DNA from 3 places in the Yersinia kristensenii genome. Region 2 is predicted to be linked to each of the others. Evidence: predicted binding sites of a transcription regulator. Region 2 holds the regulator's gene; each other region holds the start of a gene.

Region 1 (7,453 bases), 1.5 Mb from region 2:
ATTACGTTTGGAAAGTGACCGCCATTTGGTGCAAGTGATTACTATCCATAAATCGAAAGGGCTGGAATACCCGCTGGTGTGGTTACCTTTTGTGGGCAATTTCCGCCAACAGCAGGATGTTCTTTACCATGATCGTCATAGCTTTGAAGCATTACTTGACCTGAACGCCGACGAAGAGAGTCAAGCTTTGGCGGAGGAAGAGCGTCTGGCAGAAGACTTACGGCTATTATATGTTGCCCTCACCCGAGCGGTTTATCATTGCAGTATAGGTATTGCCCCACTGATTAAAGGTGGGCGAAAAAAACAGGGTGAAAGTGACATGCACCTCAGCGCGCTAGGTTATCTGGTGCAACAAGGACAGTCGGGAGATGCACGGTATCTTGCTGATAAACTCGCAGAGTTAGCAACCCTGGCTGGTGGAGATATTTCTGTTTCGCCAGCCGGACAACTGGACGAAACGCCTTGGCATCCCCAGTCGGAAGCGTTGCCAGCCCTTGCCGCTCGCCAGTTTAGCCGTCAAATACACGATTTTTGGCGGGTCACCAGCTATTCAGGTTTACAACAGCATGGTTCGAGTAAAAGTGGAGTATCACAGGCGCTGAATGTGCCATTACAGGAATTATTACCGCGGCTGGATACAGATGCCGTTGGCGAGCAAGCATTAATAACAGAGCCGCAATTAACCCCTCATACCTTCCCTCGCGGTGCGGCACCAGGGACTTTCCTGCATGATCTGCTGGAACCTTTGGATTTCAGTCAGCCGATCGAACAAGACTGGCTGACTGAACAGTTACAGCAACAAGGTTTTGGCGAACAATGGTCACCTATGTTGTATCAATGGCTAAATGACATTGTACAAACCCCTCTGAATGAAACTGGGGTGACATTGGCGGAATTGACACCACAGAGTAAGCAGGCTGAATTGCAATTTTATTTGCCGATAGACGCATTACTGCAAGCCCGAGAGTTAGACACCTTAATCAAGCGCTATGACCCACTTTCTCGTCAGTGCCCTGCATTGGATTTTCAGCAAGTCCGTGGGATGCTAAAAGGATTTATTGATCTGGTTTTCTGCTGGCAGGGGAAATATTACTTATTGGATTATAAATCCAATTGGTTGGGAGAAGACAGCAGCGCTTACACCAATGAGGCGATGGTCCAAGCCATGGCAGAGCATCGCTATGATTTGCAATATCAGCTTTATACTCTGGCATTACATCGCTATTTACGTCATCGACTGGAAGATTATGACTATCAGCGCGACTTTGGTGGCGTCATTTATCTCTTCCTGCGGGGTATTGATAGCCAACATCCGGGGAATGGTATTTTTAGTTGTCGTCCTGACTGGGAGCTGATTGAAAGAATGGATTGTCTATTCAGTGGTCGTGAGGTAGAACGGCACATTGGCGATAAAAGTGGTATTGCGACTACCGGTGAGGGCACATCAATATGATGACGTTACTGGAGCAGGCGGTTCGTGACCACTTACTCCGCCCGCTGGATATTCAGTTCTCACGGATGATAGCGGGTGATAATGCCCCTATGCTGCAATTGGCAGCGGCTGTTCTGAGTGCCGAAGCTGGTGCTGGACATGTATGTTTGCCACTCAGCTATTTGCAGCCAGATCAGCTATTTGGCGGGCGGCAGCCAGCACTAGCGCAAGCGCTGTGGCAGGCAATTGGTGCGCCGGATCAATTACATTGGATGCAAACACTCAATAACTCTCCAGCCGTCAGTGATGGCACACTGCCCACACCGCTAGTTTTGCAAAATGACCGTTTGTATCTACAACGGATGTGGCAATACGAAGGGGATGTGGTGCGTTTTATGGCCAGTGACAATACGGCGTCATTTATCAATGAAACCAGAGATGTGAACGAGGCATTATTAAGAGAGACGCTCGACCGCCTATTTGGGCCAGCGAGCACTGAGGTCGACTGGCAAAAGTTGGCTGCCGCTGTTGCCGCTACCCGCCGTATTTCCGTGATTTCCGGTGGCCCAGGGACAGGTAAAACGACCACAGTCGCCAAATTATTGACTGCGCTGATACAACTTAGCCAAGGACAACGTTTGCGTATTCAACTTGCTGCACCCACCGGTAAAGCTGCTGCACGTTTGACGGAATCACTGGGCAAAGCCATTCGCCAACTCTCACTGACTGACGATGAACGTAAGTTATTCCCCGACCAGGCATCCACATTGCACCGTTTGTTGGGCGCGCAACCTAATAGCCAGCGCCTACGTTATCACCGTGGTAACCCCCTAAATCTTGATGTGCTGGTGGTCGATGAAGCATCAATGGTGGATTTGCCTATGATGGCGCGGCTAATTGCAGCATTGCCAGCCAAAGCTCAGGTGATTTTTCTCGGTGACCGTGACCAATTGGCTTCGGTAGAAGCAGGGGCAGTGCTGGGCGACATATGCCGTTTTGCTGAGTTGGGTTACAGCGAATCACGGGCGGAACAACTAACTCGCTTAACAGGATGCACATTGGCGGGAAATATCCCGATTGGTGATGTGCAGACAGATACAGTCAATGTCCGTGATAGCTTGTGTTTGTTGCGTAAGAGCTACCGCTTTGATGAGAAATCCGGGATTGGACAACTTGCTTTAGCGGTGAATGCCGGAAGGTATCGGGATGCATTATCTGTTTTAAACGGTGCATATTCCGATATTGAAAATTTCTCATTGGCAGATTCAGACGATTATCAGGTATTGCTGGAAGACTGTGCTGCGGGCTATCGGCACTATCTCGAACTGGCCGCAGCAGGTGTTCATGCAGTTGAGGTGCTGGCCGCATTTGGGCGCTATCAATTATTGTGTGCATTACGATCCGGGCCATTTGGTGTCAGCGGCTTAAATGAGCGCATTGAACAACTATTGCATCGCAAGCGGTTAATTGAGCGAACACCAGGGCCATCGGGACGTTGGTATGTTGGCAGGCCGGTGATGATAGGGCTAAATGACAGCGCACTTGGTTTATTCAACGGCGATATTGGCATTGCTTTATATGACAGTGAGGGCGAGTTGCGAGTGCATTTCCAATTACCAGACGGCAATATAAAATCTGTGCAACCGAGCCGTCTTCCCAGCCATGAAACCGCTTATGCTATGACAGTGCATAAATCTCAAGGCTCGGAGTTTGAACATACGGCATTGGTTTTACCCAATACATTCATGCCCGTGTTAACTCGCGAATTGGTCTATACCGCCATTACCCGCGCCCGTCAGCGTTTGACATTGTATTGTAGTGATACGGTATTGAGCCACGCGATCCGGACACCTACACATCGTGTTAGCGGATTAGTAGAACGTTTGAATCAATTGACCTGAAAATATTGAAAGGGCAAATGCCCTTTCAGATTACAAATCTGCCAGCAGAATCTTTGAGCGGCGTTGATAATTATACAACTCTTGCTTCTGAATCGGTAACACGTCAACTTCGGCGGGAGTAAAACCGCGTTCCTGGAACCAGTGAATACTGCGGGTGGTTAACACAAACAGCTTTTTAAGGCCCATTTGGCGCGCCTGATTAGCCACTCGTTTTAACAGCATTTCACCTCGGGAGGAGCTGCGATAATCCGGATGTACCGCGACACAGGCCATCTCCCCGATCTGTTCCTCGGGGAAGGGATAAAGCGCGGCACAGGCAATGGTCAAATTATCCCGTTCGATAATGGTGAACTTGTCTATTTCCATCTCTAGTTGCTCGCGCGAACGGCGCACCAAAATACCTTGTTGTTCCAGCGGGCGAATCAGCTCCAATATGCCACCAATATCATTAATGGTGGCACGACGAACTTGTTCCGCACTCTCCATCACAATCTGGGTGCCGATACCATCACGGGAGAAGAGTTCTTGCACTAATGCCCCATCTTCCTGATAACTCAGTAAATGGCTGCGGCGTACTCCGCTGCGGCAAGCTTTTACAGCCCCACGCAGAAAACGTACCGTCCCAGAGTTGTAATCGCCTTCTTGCTCCAGATCTTCAATCCGTTTTTGAGCATCATTCGGGAACAGTTCTGAAATAATATTGCCGTCGTTATCTGTTACCCCTTGGGATGAACAAAAACCAATCATTTTTTCGGCTTTCAGTTTGATAGCTAGCTGAGTCGCCACTTCTTCCGAGGTCAGATTAAAGCTCTCGCCAGTTACTGACACCGCAACAGGCCCCAGCAACACAATAGCGCCATTGTCTAATTGGCGATGAATCGCTTCTTCATCTATTCGGCGGATACGGCCGCTGTGGCAATAATCCACACCATCATCTACACCCAAGGGCTGAGCAATAATAAAGTTGCCGCTGACCACATTTATATGCGCGCCCTGGAGCGGGGTATTATTCAAACTCATTGATAATCTGGCAGTAATATCCAATTGCAATAAACCCGCCGCCTGCTTGACCATTTCCAACGTCCGGGCATCAGTGACTCGGGTATGCTTGTGATAAATAGGTTCGTAGTGATGCTGTGCCAGATTGTTGTCGATTTGTGGACGAGCGCCATAGACCACAACCAGCCTGATCCCAAGGCTATGCAATAAGCCTATATCGTTAACGATACTAGAAAAGTTTTCATGCTCAATTGCCTCGCCACCCAGCATGACCACAAATGTCTTGCCGCGGTGCGCATTTATATAGGGAACTGAGTGACGAAATCCCTGGACCAGTTCAGTACTACGTTCCTTCACGGCAGATCCTCTTTGAATTTTTATTCGGTATTTTTGTATTTTTATTCTTTTTTGGCCCGGATGGCAAGCAAGAAATTGCTTTTAAATGCATATGTATGGCGTATCTGTATTAATAAGTTGAATCACATAAAAATGATTTTCTAATGACAGCATGGGATCGATTCGTTAAAGTTTTTCCTCGTGAGTTTTTTTGTTCTATTTTTATTCATATTTTGGTCGTTACTTTGGAGTTACATGGCAGATTCAAATCATAATTCTGGGCGTCGCCGTCTACTACACGATGCTGCTGCAGCCTGGCTACTGAGTGTCAGTCGGGTTGGATTTGCTGCTTCTTCACATATTATTGCCGTCAGGATTTGGCCCTCATCAACCTATACCCGGGTAACGCTGGAATCCAGTACCCCGCTTAAATATCGTCAATTTGCGCTAGCGAATCCGGACCGGATTGTGGTTGATATTGAAGGTGTGCATCTTAATAGCGTACTGAAAGAGATTACCAAGCAAGTTCAGTCTGGAGACCCTTACCTCAAGCAGGCGCGGGTCGGGCAGTTTGATAAAAATACTGTCCGGTTGGTTTTAGAGTTGAAGCAAAGTATTAGTCCGCAACTTTTTACCCTTAAACCTTTTGCTGAGTTCAAAAATCGCCTGGTGGTGGATCTTTATCCACAAGAGGGGAAAACCTCGGCTGAAGATGATCCGTTGCTGGCATTATTAGAAGATTACAATAAAGGCAATGTGGAACGCACTTTACCGGTAGAAGCGCCCAAAGCGGGTAAAGCAGGGCGAGATAGGCCGATTGTTATCATGTTAGATCCTGGACACGGCGGAGAAGACCCTGGGGCCATTGGCCGTAATAAAACTCGTGAGAAAGATATTGTGCTGCAAATTGCCCGTCGATTGCAGGCTTTAATCAAGAAAGAATCGAATATGCGGGTATTTATGACTCGCAATGAAGATGTCTTTATTCCCTTGAAAGTGCGGGTAGCTAAAGCCCGCAAGCTTCGTGCGGATTTATTCATTTCGATCCATGCCGATGCCTTTACCAGCCAGGCCGCTAGAGGCTCCTCTGTCTTTGCGCTATCAACCAAAGGAGCAACCAGTACCGCTGCGCGTTTCTTGGCACAAACACAGAATGAGTCAGACCAGATTGGCGGGGTCAGCAAGAGTGGTGATCGCTATCTCGACCATACCATGATTGATTTACTGCAAACGGCGACTATCAATGACAGCCTGAAATTTGGTAAAGAAGTGCTGAATCGTATGGGGAAAATTAATAAACTCCACAAAAATCGTGTTGACCAAGCGGGTTTTGCCGTCTTGAAAGCACCTGATATTCCATCAATTTTGGTAGAAACGGCGTTTATCAGTAATTTGGAAGAAGAGCGAAAGTTGCGAACCAGCCATTTTCAGCAGCAAGTTGCTGAGTCCATCTTTGCAGGTATCAAAGCTTATTTTGCCAATGGTGGGGCGATGGCCCGGCTTTAGTATGTTGTACGTTGCTATTGATTGATACATATAGCTTAAATAATTCGAGTTGCAGGAAGGCGGCAACTGAGATACAAATCGGTCGGGAACCGATTTGAACAGCATTTATGCTGCCCGGAGGGTGTGCCTCAGGGATGAGGCATATTCATCCCGATGAGTTGACGCGAGTCAATGATTCGGATTAACGAAAGCAGCCAACGCACATGCGGCTTGAAGTATGACGGGTATAACGCCAGAAATAAAAAAACACCCTTAAGGGTGTCTGATGGCGATATGAAATGATTAAGAATTGGTTGCGGGGGCCGGATTTGAACCGACGACCTTCGGGTTATGAGCCCGACGAGCTACCAGGCTGCTCCACCCCGCGTCCGTCTTAATACTTTTTCTATCTGACTACTTTGTGACTTAATGATGTAATTGGTTGCGGGGGCCGGATTTGAACCGACGACCTTCGGGTTATGAGCCCGACGAGCTACCAGGCTGCTCCACCCCGCGTCCGTCATTACATTTTACTGCTATCTTTACTACTGAACAAGTATTCTACCTAATTCATCTTAACTTTCAAGACTATCGGACGACATTTGATACTGCTGGTAGCCAGTATCGGTTGGTTGCGGGGGCCGGATTTGAACCGACGACCTTCGGGTTATGAGCCCGACGAGCTACCAGGCTGCTCCACCCCGCGTCCGATTGAGCGCACTATACTCTGGATGAGATCTGTTGCAAGTAGTTTTGCCACTTAATTAAGGTAAATAGGGTTTTTCGATTAATTTATCAACTATCTGTTTCCTTTTTCCCCACAATGGCGTCAGGGGATTTTTTTCTGCATGCTGATTCCTTTATCTATAGGCGTTTGTTATCGTTCGCCGGTAGATAAAATCCAGTAGATAAAATAAGTAAGAGAAGGCGTGAAATGACAAGTCGTTGGGGCAAATACCTACTGAGTGGAATAATGATTGCTGTTTTGGCCGGTTGCCAATCTCGGCCAACCGATCGTGGGCAGCAATATAAAGATGGGCGTCTTGAGCATCCACTGGAGTTGGTGAATGAACCTCACGCAACAGGTAAGCCAGTCAACGCCAAAGATTTTTCTGATCAGGTGAAAGTGATTAACCAATCTTCACCAGGCCTGTATAACCGCAACAGCAGCACCTTTAATGCGGTTGAAAATTGGATGTTAGCCGGAGCAGATACCAGTAAGTTAAGTCTGTTTGGGCTGAATGCCTATCAGATGGAAGGGGTAGATAATTTCGGTAATGTTCAATTTACCGGTTACTAC
Region 2 (7,453 bases):
CAATAAAGGCAGCAAAGTCGTCAGTCATGTTGTGGATAAAATGCAGGCAATTACCACCAGTTCGCGCCGCATCTCCGATATTATTGCCGTTATTGACGGCATTGCGTTTCAGACTAATATCCTGGCGCTTAACGCCGCAGTTGAAGCAGCCAGAGCCGGTGAGCAGGGGCGGGGTTTTGCGGTGGTCGCGGGCGAAGTCCGTAACCTGGCTCAGCGCAGCGCACAATCAGCAAAAGAAATTAAAGATTTGATTATTGAATCGCAAACTCGGGTGCGGGAAGGTGCGGATATGGCTGAATTCGCAGGGAAAACTATGCATGAGATTGCTGATGAAGTCAGCCGCGTGACGGCATTGATGCGCGAGATATCAGCAGCTTCTTATGAGCAAAGCAGCGGTATTGAACAAGTGAATGTAGCAATTGCTCAAATGGATCAGGTTGCACAGCAGAATGCGACATTGGTCGAACAGGCCGCTGCGGCGACGCGTTCATTGGAGGAGCAAGCTGATGCATTGTCAGCCAGTATGGCGGTATTTAAATTACAGGGTGATGAGCTGGCGGTTATAGCATAAAAAAACAGCGGCTTAGTGGCCGCTATTTTCGGATACAAAACGTAAATATCCAGCCACCCGATAGGTGGTTTTAGGTTGATGTCAAACCTACTTAGAGTCCTGCGATAGAAGGATTTACCGCACCTAGGGGCACTCCGGTGGCTTACGCCACTACGACCCCAACGGCACGATTCTCCTTCATTTGACTTTGTCAGTAGTCTGAGCCACCCAATAGGTGGCTTTTATCATATTACTGAGCTTCTTCATCCGGGAATTTGGCGATAAAGCCTTCGGCATCTTCTACCATGGATTTTGTGCCGACGAAGAAAGGTGCGCGCTGGTGCAGTTTCTCCGGCACGATATCCAGAATGCGATTAACCCCATCAGTAGCTTTCCCGCCAGCTTGTTCTGCCAGGAACGCCATTGGGTTGCATTCATACAGCAAACGCAGTTTCCCTTGCGGATGGCTGGCTGTACTCGGATAAATATAAATACCGCCTTTCAATAGGTTACGATGGAAGTCAGCCACCAGCGAGCCAATATAGCGCGAGGTATAAGGGCGGTGAGTGGCTTCATCCTGCTCCTGGCAATACTTAATGTATTTCTTCACACCCAGAGGGAATTTAATGTAGTTCCCTTCGTTGATGGAATACATGCAACCGGTTGCGGGATAACGCACTTTTTCGCCGGATAAACAGAAAACACCCAGTGACGGATCATAAGTGAAAGTATGGACGCCATAACCCGTGGTGTACACCAACATGGTTGAAGAACCGTACACCACATAACCTGCGGCAACTTGTTTGGTACCCGGTTGCAGGAAGTCAGCTTCAGTAATCGGTGTACCAAATGGTGTGATGCGACGATAGATAGAGAAAATAGTACCGACGGACACATTCACGTCAATATTTGAAGAACCATCCAGTGGGTCCATCAGAACCACATATTTGGCATTTTCTGCGCGGCCACCATCAAAGATAACAATGTCATCTTCTTCTTCGGAGGCGATACCGGCCACTTCGCCACGCGCTTTTAGGGCTGCTTTCAATTTTTCATTGGCAAACAAGTCCAGTTTCATCTGGTCTTCGCCCTGAATATTTGAAACACCGCTCGCACCTAAAATATCAACCAGACCTGCTTTGTTGATGTCGCGATGAATGATTTTTGCGCCGAGTTTGATTGCTGAAAGTAATGCAGTTAATTCGCCGGTGGCGTGAGAGAAATCCAGCTGCTTCTCAACGATGAATTCGCCTAACGTTTTCATGACACAATCCCTGAATCTACGGTTAAATATCGATTTATTAACGAACAACTCACTTAATGGCAGCAGTGTAGCCCAAAGGTGAGAATGATTCATAGGCAATTCCATTTCTTCTCTTTGATTCTGAGCGGTAGAATGGTGACAAACTCGAAGCTTATTAATACGGAAAATTTATGCGCATTCACATATTAGGTATCTGCGGCACTTTTATGGGCGGCTTGGCCATGCTTGCTCGCTCATTAGGTCATGAAGTGACGGGATCGGATGCTAACGTGTATCCACCGATGAGCACATTGCTGGAGAATCAAGGGATCAATTTGATCCAAGGGTACTCTCCGGCTCAACTGGATCCCGCGCCGGATCTCGTCATCATCGGCAATGCCATGACTCGCGGTAACCCCTGTGTTGAAGCGGTTTTGGAACAAGGAATTCCTTATACTTCTGGCCCACAATGGTTGCATGATCATGTGTTACCGGAGCGCTGGGTATTGGCTATTGCCGGCACTCACGGTAAAACCACCACTGCCGGGATGGTGACCTGGATACTGGAAGCTTGCGGTTATGAGCCCGGTTTTGTCATTGGTGGCGTGCCAGGTAATTTTGATGTCTCTGCCCGTTTAGGTAATAGCCCATTCTTTGTTATTGAAGCGGATGAATATGATTGCGCCTTCTTTGATAAGCGCTCTAAATTTGTTCACTACAGCCCAAGAACCTTGGTTATGAATAACCTCGAGTTCGATCATGCTGATATCTTTGATGATCTTAAGGCGATCCAGAAGCAATTTCATCATTTGGTGCGCTTGGTTCCAGGAACAGGCAAAATTATCGTGCCGGATAATGACAATCATTTGAAACAAGTGATGGCTATGGGCTGCTGGAGTGAACAAGAGCTGGTGGGCGAAACGGGTAGTTGGTTTGCACGTAAAGTTGCGGTAGATGCCAGTGTCTATGAAGTGTTCCTCGACAATGAATTAGTGGGCGAGGTCAGCTGGTCATTGGTGGGTGAGCATAATATGCATAATGGTTTGATGGCCATTGCCGCCGCTCGTCATGTGGGCGTGTTACCGGCAGATGCTTGTCGGGCGCTGGGTGATTTTATTAATGCGCGCCGCCGATTAGAATTACGCGGTGAAGCTCATGGGGTCACGGTTTATGATGATTTTGCTCATCACCCCACGGCAATTCTCGCGACACTGGCGGCCCTGCGCAGCAAAGTGGGTGGAACTGCACGAATTTTGGCTGTATTAGAACCGCGTTCTAACACCATGAAGTTAGGGATGTGTAAAAACGAACTGGCGCCTTCATTGGGCCGAGCTGATGAAGTGTTCCTGTTCCAGCCGCAGCATATTCCTTGGCAAGTGGTCGAAGTTGCCGAGGCCTGTATTCAGCCAGCGCATTGGAGTGCTGATATTGATACGTTAGTTGATATGGTTGTCAAAACAGCGCAACCAGGAGATCACATTCTGGTGATGAGTAACGGCGGTTTTGGTGGGATTCACGACAAGTTATTGAATGCTTTGAGCCAAAAAGCAGAGCACCAAGCTCAAGCTCAGGAATAAACTGGATAAAAAAATCCCCCGCAAAGCGGGGGTAAAAGGGTTCGTCGGATAGACGACGAGGGATTATTTTGTTGCGGTGCTGATTTAATTCACCAACTTGTTTCAATCGATACTCTATTCAATATGCTGGAAATGAATGTTTCAACAGATTGAATAAACCATCATGCTGGAAAGTATGCCCCTACGAGCGGGGCATTTACTTTCATTCTTAGCGCTTATGCTTATTTATAAATCTTAGCTGTTGCGTGCCAGCCATTGTCATCATTAATGCCAATGATTTTGTAAGCGGTAGCGCCTTTGCTATCTGCTTTATCGGCAATTGCCTGCTCAATATCAGAAGGTGCGCCAGTAATGCCGCTAACACTAATAGCCCCCAAATCAGTCATTTTGCTTGCTTGAGCTGCATCAACTGATTGTGCTGCTGATGCGCCGAAAGCGACAACAGAAAGTAAGCTTAAAGCTGTTAGAGTTGTTTTGATTTTCATGATGATTATCCTGGATAAGATTTAACAACCCAAAAACGCTTATCATGTATTTTGGTGCTTTTGGCTTGTTGATTTTACTGTTTATTTAACGTGAATTTTAATGGTGATTTCGCCGCCATTCTTCAGGTGTTTATTACCGATGGCGGCCAACTTAACCATTATTGGTAAAAGCGATTATTGATAGATCTTGGCAGTAGCATGCCAATTATTCTCTTCACGAGCTTCAATCACTTTGTAAGCTTTAGCACCCATGGCATCTGCTTTCTCAGACAGCGCCTGACGGATATCAGAAGGTGCGCCATTCAAGCCACTGACGGTAATAGTTCCCATCGGCTGTAAGTTCGTGGCTTGGCTTTCACTGATGGAATCAGCTGCAAAAACACCAAATGACAGTGCAGATAGAATGCTCATGGTCGCGATAGCAGTTTTAACTTTCATTTTATTGCCTCTATTTATTCTTTTATCACTTCAAAGGAAGTGTGATTTACGTCACGAAAATGAGTATACATCTAGTAACTAAGAATATTAATAGCTCGCTAATAATATTTAACGTCACTTTACCTGTTGTTATTACTTTTTAAGAACTAAAAGGAATAAAAAATGATTAAAAAACAGCATGTTTGTTAAAAAAGGTATTTATTTCAATGAAATGAGTGTTTTTGACTAAAAGTGCGAAAGCGTATGGTGGGTTTGACCGCAAATAAGAGGAAAACAGAATTATTTTGTGGCTTAGAGAGAAATAGGGAGTCAGATACCCTGGTTAGGGTTAAAGAGGTCGATGAAAAGGGAATAGAGAGAAAGGGATCAAAAGCATAATGCGGCGCATCATCACGCCGCACCAGATAAATACCGAGTTAAAGTTCTTGTTCGAACAAACGGAGGATAGCTTCATGTAACTGTTCGACAGTGAAACCTCTGGCCGGCGTAGTGAAAATGGTGTCGTCACCAGCAATACTGCCAAGAATACCTTCCGCTTTACCTAATGAGTCCAGCAGGCGGGCGATCAACTGTGCCGCTCCTGGGCTGGTATTAATCACGACTACCGAATCGTTATAGTCGACATCCAATACCAAGTTTTTTAGTGGGCTGCTGGTTGTCGGAACCCCTAATTCAGCCGGTAAACAATAAACCATCTCCATTTTTGCATTACGCGTTCTGACGGCACCAAATTTGGTCAACATACGCGAAACTTTGGACTGGTTAATATTTTCGAAACCTTCTTCCTGCAAGGCTAAAACGATTTCACCTTGAGAACTGAATTTTTCTTCTTTCAATAACGCTTTAAACGCCTTGATAAGATCTTCTTGTTTGGCGGGGTTACGCATTGTTTATGCCCTGAACAGTCAATCGTGAATAGGATTATTATGCATATAAATGAATTTTTATGCAACATGACTATGGAGTATTGGCGATAAAAGCCCTGATATCAAGGTACGCTGGAATGTTAACATCATCTTACTGTTACAATTATGCTAAATAAGCTTTTATTAACATTTGGTTTGAGTAGCTAAAATGTTATTAAAATGATGTTGTTTTGATGTGAAAAAAGGGTGTAATGTAACCGCCGATTAACCTGTCATGAATACTGCGAGGAATTTTAGAATAATGTGCGCTATATCATTAATGAATAAGCGATTTACTCTAAAATATACAAACCTTATGCGCCTTTTTGATGCGTGATATCTCAATCTGACTGTTAATAGATTGTGTTTAAAATCGCAATAAATTAAGGTTCGTAAATAGATGAATTCACGGCAAATTTAAATTAAATATAATAAGGAGTATAGGATGAAAGTTGCAGTTCTCGGTGCCGCTGGTGGTATCGGCCAGGCCCTCGCTCTTCTACTCAAGACCCAGCTTCCTTCAGGTTCAGATCTCTCATTATACGATATCGCCCCAGTGACCCCTGGTGTTGCGGTTGATCTGAGCCATATCCCGACCGCTGTTAATATTAAAGGCTTCAGCGGTGAAGATGCTACTCCAGCCCTGGTAGGGGCAGATATTGTTCTGATCTCTGCGGGTGTAGCACGTAAACCTGGTATGGACCGTTCAGATTTGTTCAATGTTAACGCCGGTATCGTGCGTAACCTGGTTGAGCAAATTGCGCGTACTTGCCCGAAAGCATTAATTGGTATCATTACTAACCCCGTTAATACCACGGTTGCTATTGCAGCAGAAGTGCTGAAAAAAGCCGGTGTTTACGACAAAAACAAATTATTCGGTATTACCACACTGGATGCCATTCGCTCAAATACCTTTGTGGCTGAACTGAAAGGTAAGCAACCTCAGGATATCGAAGTGCCGGTTATTGGTGGCCACTCAGGTGTGACCATCCTGCCATTACTTTCACAGATTCCAGGTATCACCTTCACAGAACAAGAAGTTATTGATCTGACAAAACGTATCCAGAATGCAGGTACTGAAGTGGTTGAAGCGAAAGCCGGTGGTGGGTCAGCGACCCTGTCTATGGGGCAAGCTGCGGCGCGCTTTGGTCTTTCTTTGGTTCGCGCTCTGCAAGGCGAAAGCAATGTTGTGGAATGTTCTTACGTTGAAGGCGATGGCAAATATGCCCGCTTCTTTGCTCAGCCAATTCTATTGGGCAAAAACGGCGTAGCAGAACGTAAAGATATCGGCAAATTGAGTGCTTTTGAACAACAAGCGCTGGAAAGTATGCTAGATGTCCTGCACAAAGATATTGAGTTAGGCGAGCAGTTCGTCAAATAAATCTGTGTAGCAGGGGCTAAAGTAGCCCCTGAAATGACACCATCAACCGCCAAAGTCGTTTATTGGCGGTTTTTTTATGCCTGGGCAACAGGCTGGCGAATCCTCACTTTTCGGTCGATAAGGGCACCGGTTTTTGAATCAAAATAGCGTGTTGGCCAAATTTCGGAAGGATGAATGTCCAGGCATTCTGCAATCAACCATTCCCCCTTGGGCCAAGGGCGTGTTAGCGCATTAGCCAGTGTGGATGAACTTAAACCTGCTTTGCGAGAGACCGCCGCCAGAGTGGTGTCTTTCTTACGTAGTGCAGCAATGATGTCGGCAGGGTGCCAATCAGATTTCCTTAAAATCATCTTTAATCCTTTTTTTTTCTAAGCCGCTGACGTGTTAGTGATATAAATAACGGTACATTGTTAATCGTACGATGAACAGAAAGTAATCATTTAGAAGTATACTAACATTTATTTTCTGAAAGATTTTAAATGTTTTCTAAATATTCCTTTTTTGTGTCATAACGCATATTAGGAAGCAACACCATGAAAAAAGAGTGGTTTGCCGCTAAGGAATTGGCAGGTCTTGATGGGTTACCGTCATCACCACAAGGGGTCAACCTCATGGCTAAACGTGAGGGATGGGAACAGCGCCGCCGCCGTGGTGTTCAGGGTAAGGCTGTCGAGTATCACATTGAGAGTTTACCTGTCACTATATTGAATTCATTACAGTTAAGAGAAGAGCCAGCTCAATATACGGCAACGCGACAGGACCCTCTGGTGCTATGGGTTGAAGCGTATTATCGTTTTACCGCGGCTGAGCGTGAACAAGTTATCGCATTTATTTTTCGTGAGGGCGCTAAAAGCTTAATAGAACGACTAACGAT
Region 3 (7,453 bases), 780 kb from region 2:
CATAAACCCAGTCCCCCTCCTGAGCATTACTGGTTCCCTCTACTTTGAGTTTATCCAATACCATGTCGTTTTCTTTCGCTGATGGCACGGCATCATCAGCTTTGGCATGCTCTGAATAGCCTTGCGCCGCCAGCGCCAGCAATATGCCGAATGCAATTTTAGTCATTGCATTTATTGTCGACTTTTTATCTCTAACTATACTTTCCATTTATGAGATTTCATCCTTATTAATACAAACCAATATATCCATTAATTATTGGGAGTCATTTTAATTATATAAAAAATAATATACCGTAATAGCAATCCGCCCCGAATATTACAAATCATCGAGGAATTGATATGTTATGGCTTGATATAAAACAAATAAATTAATGGAATTAATAAAACAAATCGTTAAATAAATCGTTAAATAAAAACAGGAGCATTATTTTTTAGTGAACAAGGTAATATGGCGAATTAATACTTCCGCTTATTTATCCATATTAAATTCCTTTCATATTTTTAATACTAGTAGAGGTTTTATCGCAACGCCACGATTTGATAATGATTATCATAACCATTTGTGAGTACGAACTCAACGGCGCATTAAAAATAATGCAGTATCAAGTTAAAAATTAAGGTTATTGGCAGAATAAGGAATAGCGCAATAATCGTTGCTGTAATAAGAAGAAATATATTTAAGTGCCTATAATGCAAAATGGGCCACTCTAAAAGAGGCCCATTTCTAATATTAATACTCAGCGAACTAAAACAGCCGTGCTTTAGCCTCTGCAATGGCAGAAGCCACTTGCTGTGGTGAAACACCGCCTTTAGCAACCCGCTTATCTAAACAAGATTGCAAGGACAAAATCGGATAGACATCATCACCAATGACCGCACTGAATTTTTGCAAATCACTCAGCGATAGAGCCTCTAATGCTTTCCCCTGACGAATGGCCTCAACCACGGCCTCACCAACAATATGGTGCGCCTCACGGAAAGGTACACCTTTGGCGACCAGATAATCCGCCAGTTCAGTCGCATTGGCATAACCTTGCTCAGCCGCTTCTTTACAGCGCGGGCGTTTTACCTGAATGCCATCCAACACCAGCGCCGCCATATGCAAGCAGTCAAGCCAGGTATCGAGCGCATCAAATAGCCCTTCTTTGTCTTCTTGCATGTCTTTGTTATAAGCCAGAGGCAAGCCTTTCAGCGTCATCATCATGCCGGTCAATGCGCCTTGTACCCGGCCACATTTCCCACGGATTAATTCCAGTGCATCGGGGTTTTTCTTTTGCGGCATCAGGGAAGAACCTGAAGTTACGCGATCAGATAAATCAACAAACGCGGCTTCACCACTATTGAAGAAAATCAAATCTTCCGCAAAACGCGACAAATGCACCATACCAATACTGGCATCAGACAGTAATTCCAACACATGGTCACGGTCAGAAACACTGTCCAGACTGTTGCGAGTCGCCGAAGCAAAACCTAGCCAACCCGCCAATTGTTCGCGATCAATAGCATAAGCAGTACCCGCCAATGCGCCACTGCCTAACGGGCTGACATCAAGGCGTTTCAGGGTATCTTGCAGCCGGCTTTCATCACGAGCCAGCATTTCAGCATAAGCCAAGCACCAGTGGGCGAAAGTGACAGGTTGAGCACGTTGCAAATGAGTATAGCCCGGCATTACCGCATCTTGATTAGCTTCGGCAGTGATAACCAGCGCTTGCTGCAACTGCTGCACCGCGGTTTTTAATTCGGTTATCTGGAATTTGCACCACAATTTCAGGTCAGTCGCCACTTGGTCGTTACGGCTGCGCCCGGTGTGCAATTTCTTGCCTAAATCGCCGACCTTATCTATCAGTTTGGTTTCAACCCAGCTGTGTATATCTTCCGCATCACTGGCTAAAATAGCCTGTGGATCGGCCTGTACTTCCTCTAATAAAACAGAAAGTGCCTGCTCAAGTTGTTGCTGTTCGATTGGTGTTAAAACGCCAACCGTGACCAGTGCTTTCGACCAGGCAACAGAACCGATAATATCCTGCTCTGCCAGCCGGTAATCAAACCGCAGAGAATCATTAAATTGCTTAAAACGCTGATCTGCCGCCTGACTGAACCGCCCGCCCCACAATGCCATAATCTTTCTTCCCTAGTTTCAGAATAAAAACTCATAATATACCCAAAGTAGTTGGAGTGGCAGCAAGGCAGCAAACACACGAATCCCGTTGAGCTGACTCAAGTCAGTGATTCGGGTGAGTAAGAGCCGCTAACACCGCTGCAACTTCAAATAAGAAGGGTATTTAGGCCAGAATACGCGTGCCAATCGGCACACCGTTAAACAGTGCCGGTAACTGGTCTGCATGACGCCAACTGGCGATATCCACCGGGCGGCCCAATGAACGAGCGGCATCCAGCGCCGCATTCACTTTGACCACCATACCATCAGTAATGATGCCCTGAGCAATCAATTGCTCGGCTTTTTGTGCGGTCATTTCAGCAATACGCTGGCCTTTACCATCTAGAATCCCGCTGACATCCGACAGCAAAATCAAATCGGCTCCCAGTGTCGCGGCCAAGGCTGTTGCCGCTTGATCGGCATTGACATTCATCAATTTGCCATCGACGGTAATACCAATAGAGCTGATGATTGGCATGTAATTTGCGGCCAGTAAGGTTTGTACTAAAGCCGGTGAGCCCGCTGCGGCTTTACCCACATGGCCCAGTTCCGCCTCCAGCGGTATGACCGACACGGTATGACCATCACCCAAGCATAAGCCAACAGCATTGATGTCATGCTTCACCGCCCAGGCCAGCAACGTTTTGTTGGCGGTACCGGCTAATGCACCGGTAATAATGTCAATCTGATCGGCTGGAGTCACCCGCAGGCCGTTTTTCTTTACTACCGGCAACGCGAGTTTTTTCATCAAATCATCAACCAGACAACCACCACCGTGCATAATCACCAACGGGCGCTCATGCTTCTCGCGGTAGGTCACCAATGCAGTAAACAGGCGCTCCAGCGCTTCTTCGCTGTCCAGCAACACGCCACCTAATTTAATGACCAACGGGTTCATCATGTTTCGCCTCAATATAATTGGATAAAATGTCAGTTTCGACGCTGTTACACCCCCCAGTGACCTACAACAGGGATTGGGTTTCCGCAAAGCCAAAACGTATATTCATACATTGCACGGCCTGCGCCGCGGCCCCTTTCAGCAGGTTATCTTCTGTCGCGACAATAATTAAATGCTCGCCCTGCACAGAGAAACCGATATCACAGAAAGGTAAGCCGACTACCGCCTTCAGTGCCGGAACACCTTGTTTATACAGCCGAACCAGTGGTTTATCCTGGTAAGCATTATGGTATGCCTCGGCGATATCTTGTGCCGTTACACCCGCTTTCAGGCGGCAGGTAATTGTTGCCAAAATACCGCGGGCGAAATTCCCCAAATGCGGGGTAAAAATGACCGGCGTGCCAAGGTGAGCAACAATTTCTGGCTGATGGCGATGATTAAACAAACCATACGGCTGCAAACTCACTTCACAGAAACTGTTGCCCATGCTGGCTTTACGTCCCGCGCCACTGACACCGCTGACCGCGTTAATCACTGGCCACTGTGCATCATGGAGTAAATCGCCATCGACCAACGGTTTAAGCGCCAGTTGGGATGCGGTGGGATAACAACCCGGCACCGCAATCAATTGAGCCTGCTTAATTTTTTCAGCCTGCCATTCAGCTAGCCCATAGACCGCTTTGGCCAGCCAATCGGCATGTTGATGCTCAAAACCGTAATATTGGCTATAAAACGCCGCATCCTGAACCCGGAATGCGCCAGAGAGATCGAATACCACACACCCCGCCGCCAGGAATTGTGGCGCTAAATCATGGCTGACTTCATGAGCAGTAGCGAGGAAGACAACATCCACCCCTTTTGCTGCCTGAGCCACATCCAGCAAGGGTTGTAGCGGAAGATCAATAATGCCTTTTAGTTGCGGATGCAGATCAGAAAGTAATTTTCCTGCATCTGCACTTTGCGCTGAAACCGCTAAAGCGGTTATGTTCATATGTGGGTGACGATTCAGGTAAGCCGTAAGTTCTGCTCCGGCGTAGCCACTGGCACCTACAATTAGCGTATTCAACATGGGTTCAGTTCACCTTGCCCTTCGTACTTGAAGCTGCGGGGTTGTTAGCTACGCTTATTCACCCGAATCACTGACCAGTGTCAGCTCATCGGGATTATGAGCCTTATCAGAGGCTCACCCTACGAGCCAGCGCAAGCGCTGTTCAAAATGGTTTACAACCAATTTGTCTTTCGCTTGCTGCCTACCTGCAACTCCAATTACATTGGGTATAAATTTAATTGGTATAAAGACATAAGTAGTCAAAACCGGCATTTGGGTTATCAGCAAGGTCTTACTGTTCCCCCACGTGATTGAGTATTGACTTTTTCGTCAATTTAAGGGTGTTTTTAGGTTCCCTTACGCTCAAGCTTACTGTATTTTTATTCATAATTAATGCATGAATATTGATACTATCCTAACCAAAGGCTGTCAACAGTGAAGATGAAATTACCTCCATTTATTGAGCTGTATCGGGCGTTAATCGCGACGCCATCGATCAGCGCAACCGATAGCGCCCTCGATCAAAGCAATGAGGCGTTAATCAACTTGTTGGCCGGATGGTTTGCAGATTTGGGTTTTCGCGTCGAAATCCAGCCGGTACCGGGCACACGCCACAAATTTAACCTGCTTGCTTCTATTGGCGAAAACGCGGTTGGCGAGAAAAACAGCGGAGAAGGTCGCGGCGGGCTACTGCTGGCGGGTCATACCGACACCGTACCTTATGATGAAGGGCGATGGACGCGCGATCCGTTCACGCTAACCGAGCATGACAATAAATTGTATGGTTTGGGTACTGCCGACATGAAAGGCTTCTTTGCCTTTATTCTCGATGCAGTGCGCGATATCGATGCCAGCACATTAAGCAAGCCACTGTATATTTTGGCGACGGCCGATGAAGAGACCACCATGGCGGGCGCGCGCTATTTTGCTGCCTCCACCCAGCTGCGCCCTGACTTTGCCATTATTGGTGAGCCAACCTCGCTGCAACCCGTGCGGGCGCACAAAGGGCATATTTCCAATGCTATCCGCATTACCGGTCAGTCCGGTCATTCCAGTGATCCGGCCCGCGGTGTGAATGCTATTGATTTGATGCATGAATCCATTACTGAGCTTATGAAGCTGCGCACCACGCTGCAAGAGCGCTATAACAACCCAGCATTTGCTATCCCCTACCCGACTATGAATTTCGGTCATATTAATGGGGGTGATGCTGCAAACCGTATCTGTGCTTGCTGTGAATTACATATGGATATCCGCCCGCTGCCAGGGCTGACATTAAGTGATCTGGATGAGTTGATGACTGAAGCACTGGCCCCCGTCAGTGCGCGCTGGCCGGGCCGCTTGAGTATTGATGAACTGCATCCGCCGATTCCGGGCTATGAGTGTCCGACCGACCATCATATGGTCGGGGTTATCGAGAAATTGCTGGGTGAGCGCACGGCGGTGGTGAACTACTGCACCGAAGCGCCATTTATTCAGCAAATTTGCCCGACATTGGTGTTGGGGCCAGGTTCTATCAATCAGGCCCATCAGCCGGATGAATTTATTGATATGGCCTTTATTGAGCCAACCCGCGAGCTGATTGGTCAGTTAGTTAACCATTTCTGCCAACAGAAATAACCCTTATGGGGTAGGCGGATCAATATTGCTGATTAGCTAAACTGATAACGTGGCCCTAGTAATTAAATTTCAGCAATATCCCTAAAAATGATGTTTTTTTGCTAAAAATAGTGTCAATTGGGGTATGGAATTGAACGTGGCGAGTGGATTTGTCCATCTCTGCCTTTTGGGTGAAACTAATTTACATATCCAGCAAGTTGCGAAGGGTACTAAAAGAGATCATATGAACGAACAATATTCCGCAATGCGAAGTAACGTCAGTATGCTCGGCAAACTACTCGGGGATACCATCAAGGAAGCGCTTGGCGAGCACATTCTTGATCGGGTAGAAACCATCCGTAAATTATCTAAATCTTCGCGTGCTGGTAATGAAGCAAGCCGTCAGGAATTGCTGACGACACTGCAAAATCTGTCCAACGACGAGCTGCTGCCGGTAGCCCGTGCTTTTAGCCAATTCCTCAATTTGACGAATACGGCGGAGCAATATCACAGCATTTCGCCACATGGTGAAGCCGCAAGTAACCCGGAAGCCCTGGCCCAGCTATTCACCCGCTTGAAAGACAAAAAGCTGAGTGAGCAAGACATGCGCAGCGCGGTTGATGAGTTGTCCATTGAGCTGGTGTTGACGGCTCACCCAACCGAAATTACCCGCCGAACCCTGATTCATAAACTGGTCGAAGTGAATACCTGCCTGAGCCAGTTGGATCATAATGATTTAGCCGATTACGAACGCAACAAGATCATGCGTCGTTTGCGGCAGTTGGTTGCACAATCATGGCATACCGACGAAATTCGTAAAATTCGCCCATCCCCGGTTGATGAAGCCAAATGGGGCTTTGCTGTGGTCGAAAACAGCTTATGGGAAGGGGTACCCGCTTTCCTGCGTGAGTTTAACGAGCAGCTGCAAAACTCTCTCGATTACCGCTTGCCGGTAGAAGCCGTGCCAATCCGCTTCACTTCATGGATGGGCGGCGACCGCGACGGTAACCCGAATGTCACGGCCGAAATTACCCGCCATGTGCTGCTACTGAGCCGCTGGAAAGCCACCGATTTGTTCCTGCGGGATATTCAGGTTTTGGTATCAGAACTTTCAATGTCGGAATGTACGCCAGAACTGCGCGAATTGGCCGGTGGCGAAGAGGTGCTCGAACCTTATCGTGAGCTGATGAAGCGCGTACGCACTCAGTTGACCAACACCCAAGCCTATCTGGAAGACCGCCTGAAAGGCGAACGTGTCTTGCCGCCAACGGATCTCTTGGTCAGTAATGACCAACTGTGGGACCCGCTATACGCCTGTTATCAATCACTAAAAGCTTGTGGCATGGAAATCATCGCCAACGGCCAATTACTGGATACCCTGCGCCGCGTGCGCTGTTTTGGTGTGCCGCTGGTGCGTATTGATGTGCGTCAGGAAAGTACCCGCCATACCGACGCTATTGCTGAACTGACCCGCTATTTAGGTCTGGGCGATTATGAAAGCTGGTCTGAGGCGGACAAACAAGCCTTCTTGATCCGGGAGTTGAACTCCAAGCGCCCATTGGTTCCACTGAAATGGGAACCGAGTGCCGATACCCAAGAAGTGCTGGAAACCTGCCGGGTCATTGCCGAAGCTCCACAAGGTTCAATCGCCGCTTACGTGATTTCTATGGCTAAAGTTCCATCGGACGTGCTGGCGGTGCATTTATTGCTGAAAGAAGCCGGTTGTCCGTTCACTCTGCCTGTCGCGCCA

The links. The regulator ArgR, encoded in region 2, controls arginine synthesis, uptake and breakdown. The targets are predictions, from matches to a motif close to ANTGAATAAAAATACANT.
Region 1: a site for ArgR is predicted at 4,882-4,899, ahead of argA (amino-acid N-acetyltransferase). Genes of this name have one in related genera too.
Region 3: a site for ArgR is predicted at 4,476-4,493, ahead of argE (acetylornithine deacetylase). Genes of this name have one in related genera too.

The regions. Positions count from the first base shown of each region.
Region 1 covers NZ_UHIY01000001.1:2,292,405-2,299,857, forward strand. Annotated here, with positions in the region: gene recB (exodeoxyribonuclease V subunit beta) at 1-1,453, shown strand, start outside; gene recD (exodeoxyribonuclease V subunit alpha) at 1,453-3,333, shown strand; gene argA (amino-acid N-acetyltransferase) at 3,364-4,689, opposite strand; gene amiC (N-acetylmuramoyl-L-alanine amidase AmiC) at 4,924-6,174, shown strand; tRNA gene DX162_RS10480 (tRNA-Met) at 6,465-6,541, opposite strand; tRNA gene DX162_RS10485 (tRNA-Met) at 6,593-6,669, opposite strand; tRNA gene DX162_RS10490 (tRNA-Met) at 6,783-6,859, opposite strand; gene mltA (murein transglycosylase A) at 7,088-7,453, shown strand, end outside.
Region 2 covers NZ_UHIY01000001.1:834,498-841,950, reverse strand. Annotated here, with positions in the region: gene DX162_RS03885 (methyl-accepting chemotaxis protein) at 1-571, shown strand, start outside; gene fbp (class 1 fructose-bisphosphatase) at 801-1,814, opposite strand; gene mpl (UDP-N-acetylmuramate:L-alanyl-gamma-D-glutamyl-meso-diaminopimelate ligase) at 1,985-3,370, shown strand; gene DX162_RS03870 (YdgH/BhsA/McbA-like domain containing protein) at 3,592-3,855, opposite strand; gene yhcN (peroxide/acid stress response protein YhcN) at 4,030-4,293, opposite strand; gene argR (transcriptional regulator ArgR) at 4,710-5,180, opposite strand; gene mdh (malate dehydrogenase) at 5,644-6,579, shown strand; gene DX162_RS03850 (helix-turn-helix domain-containing protein) at 6,654-6,929, opposite strand; gene DX162_RS03845 (DNA-binding protein) at 7,113-7,453, shown strand, end outside.
Region 3 covers NZ_UHIY01000001.1:1,615,318-1,622,770, reverse strand. Annotated here, with positions in the region: gene DX162_RS07525 (TonB-dependent hemoglobin/transferrin/lactoferrin family receptor) at 1-208, opposite strand, end outside; gene argH (argininosuccinate lyase) at 746-2,119, opposite strand; gene argB (acetylglutamate kinase) at 2,283-3,056, opposite strand; gene argC (N-acetyl-gamma-glutamyl-phosphate reductase) at 3,121-4,125, opposite strand; gene argE (acetylornithine deacetylase) at 4,546-5,724, shown strand; gene ppc (phosphoenolpyruvate carboxylase) at 5,948-7,453, shown strand, end outside.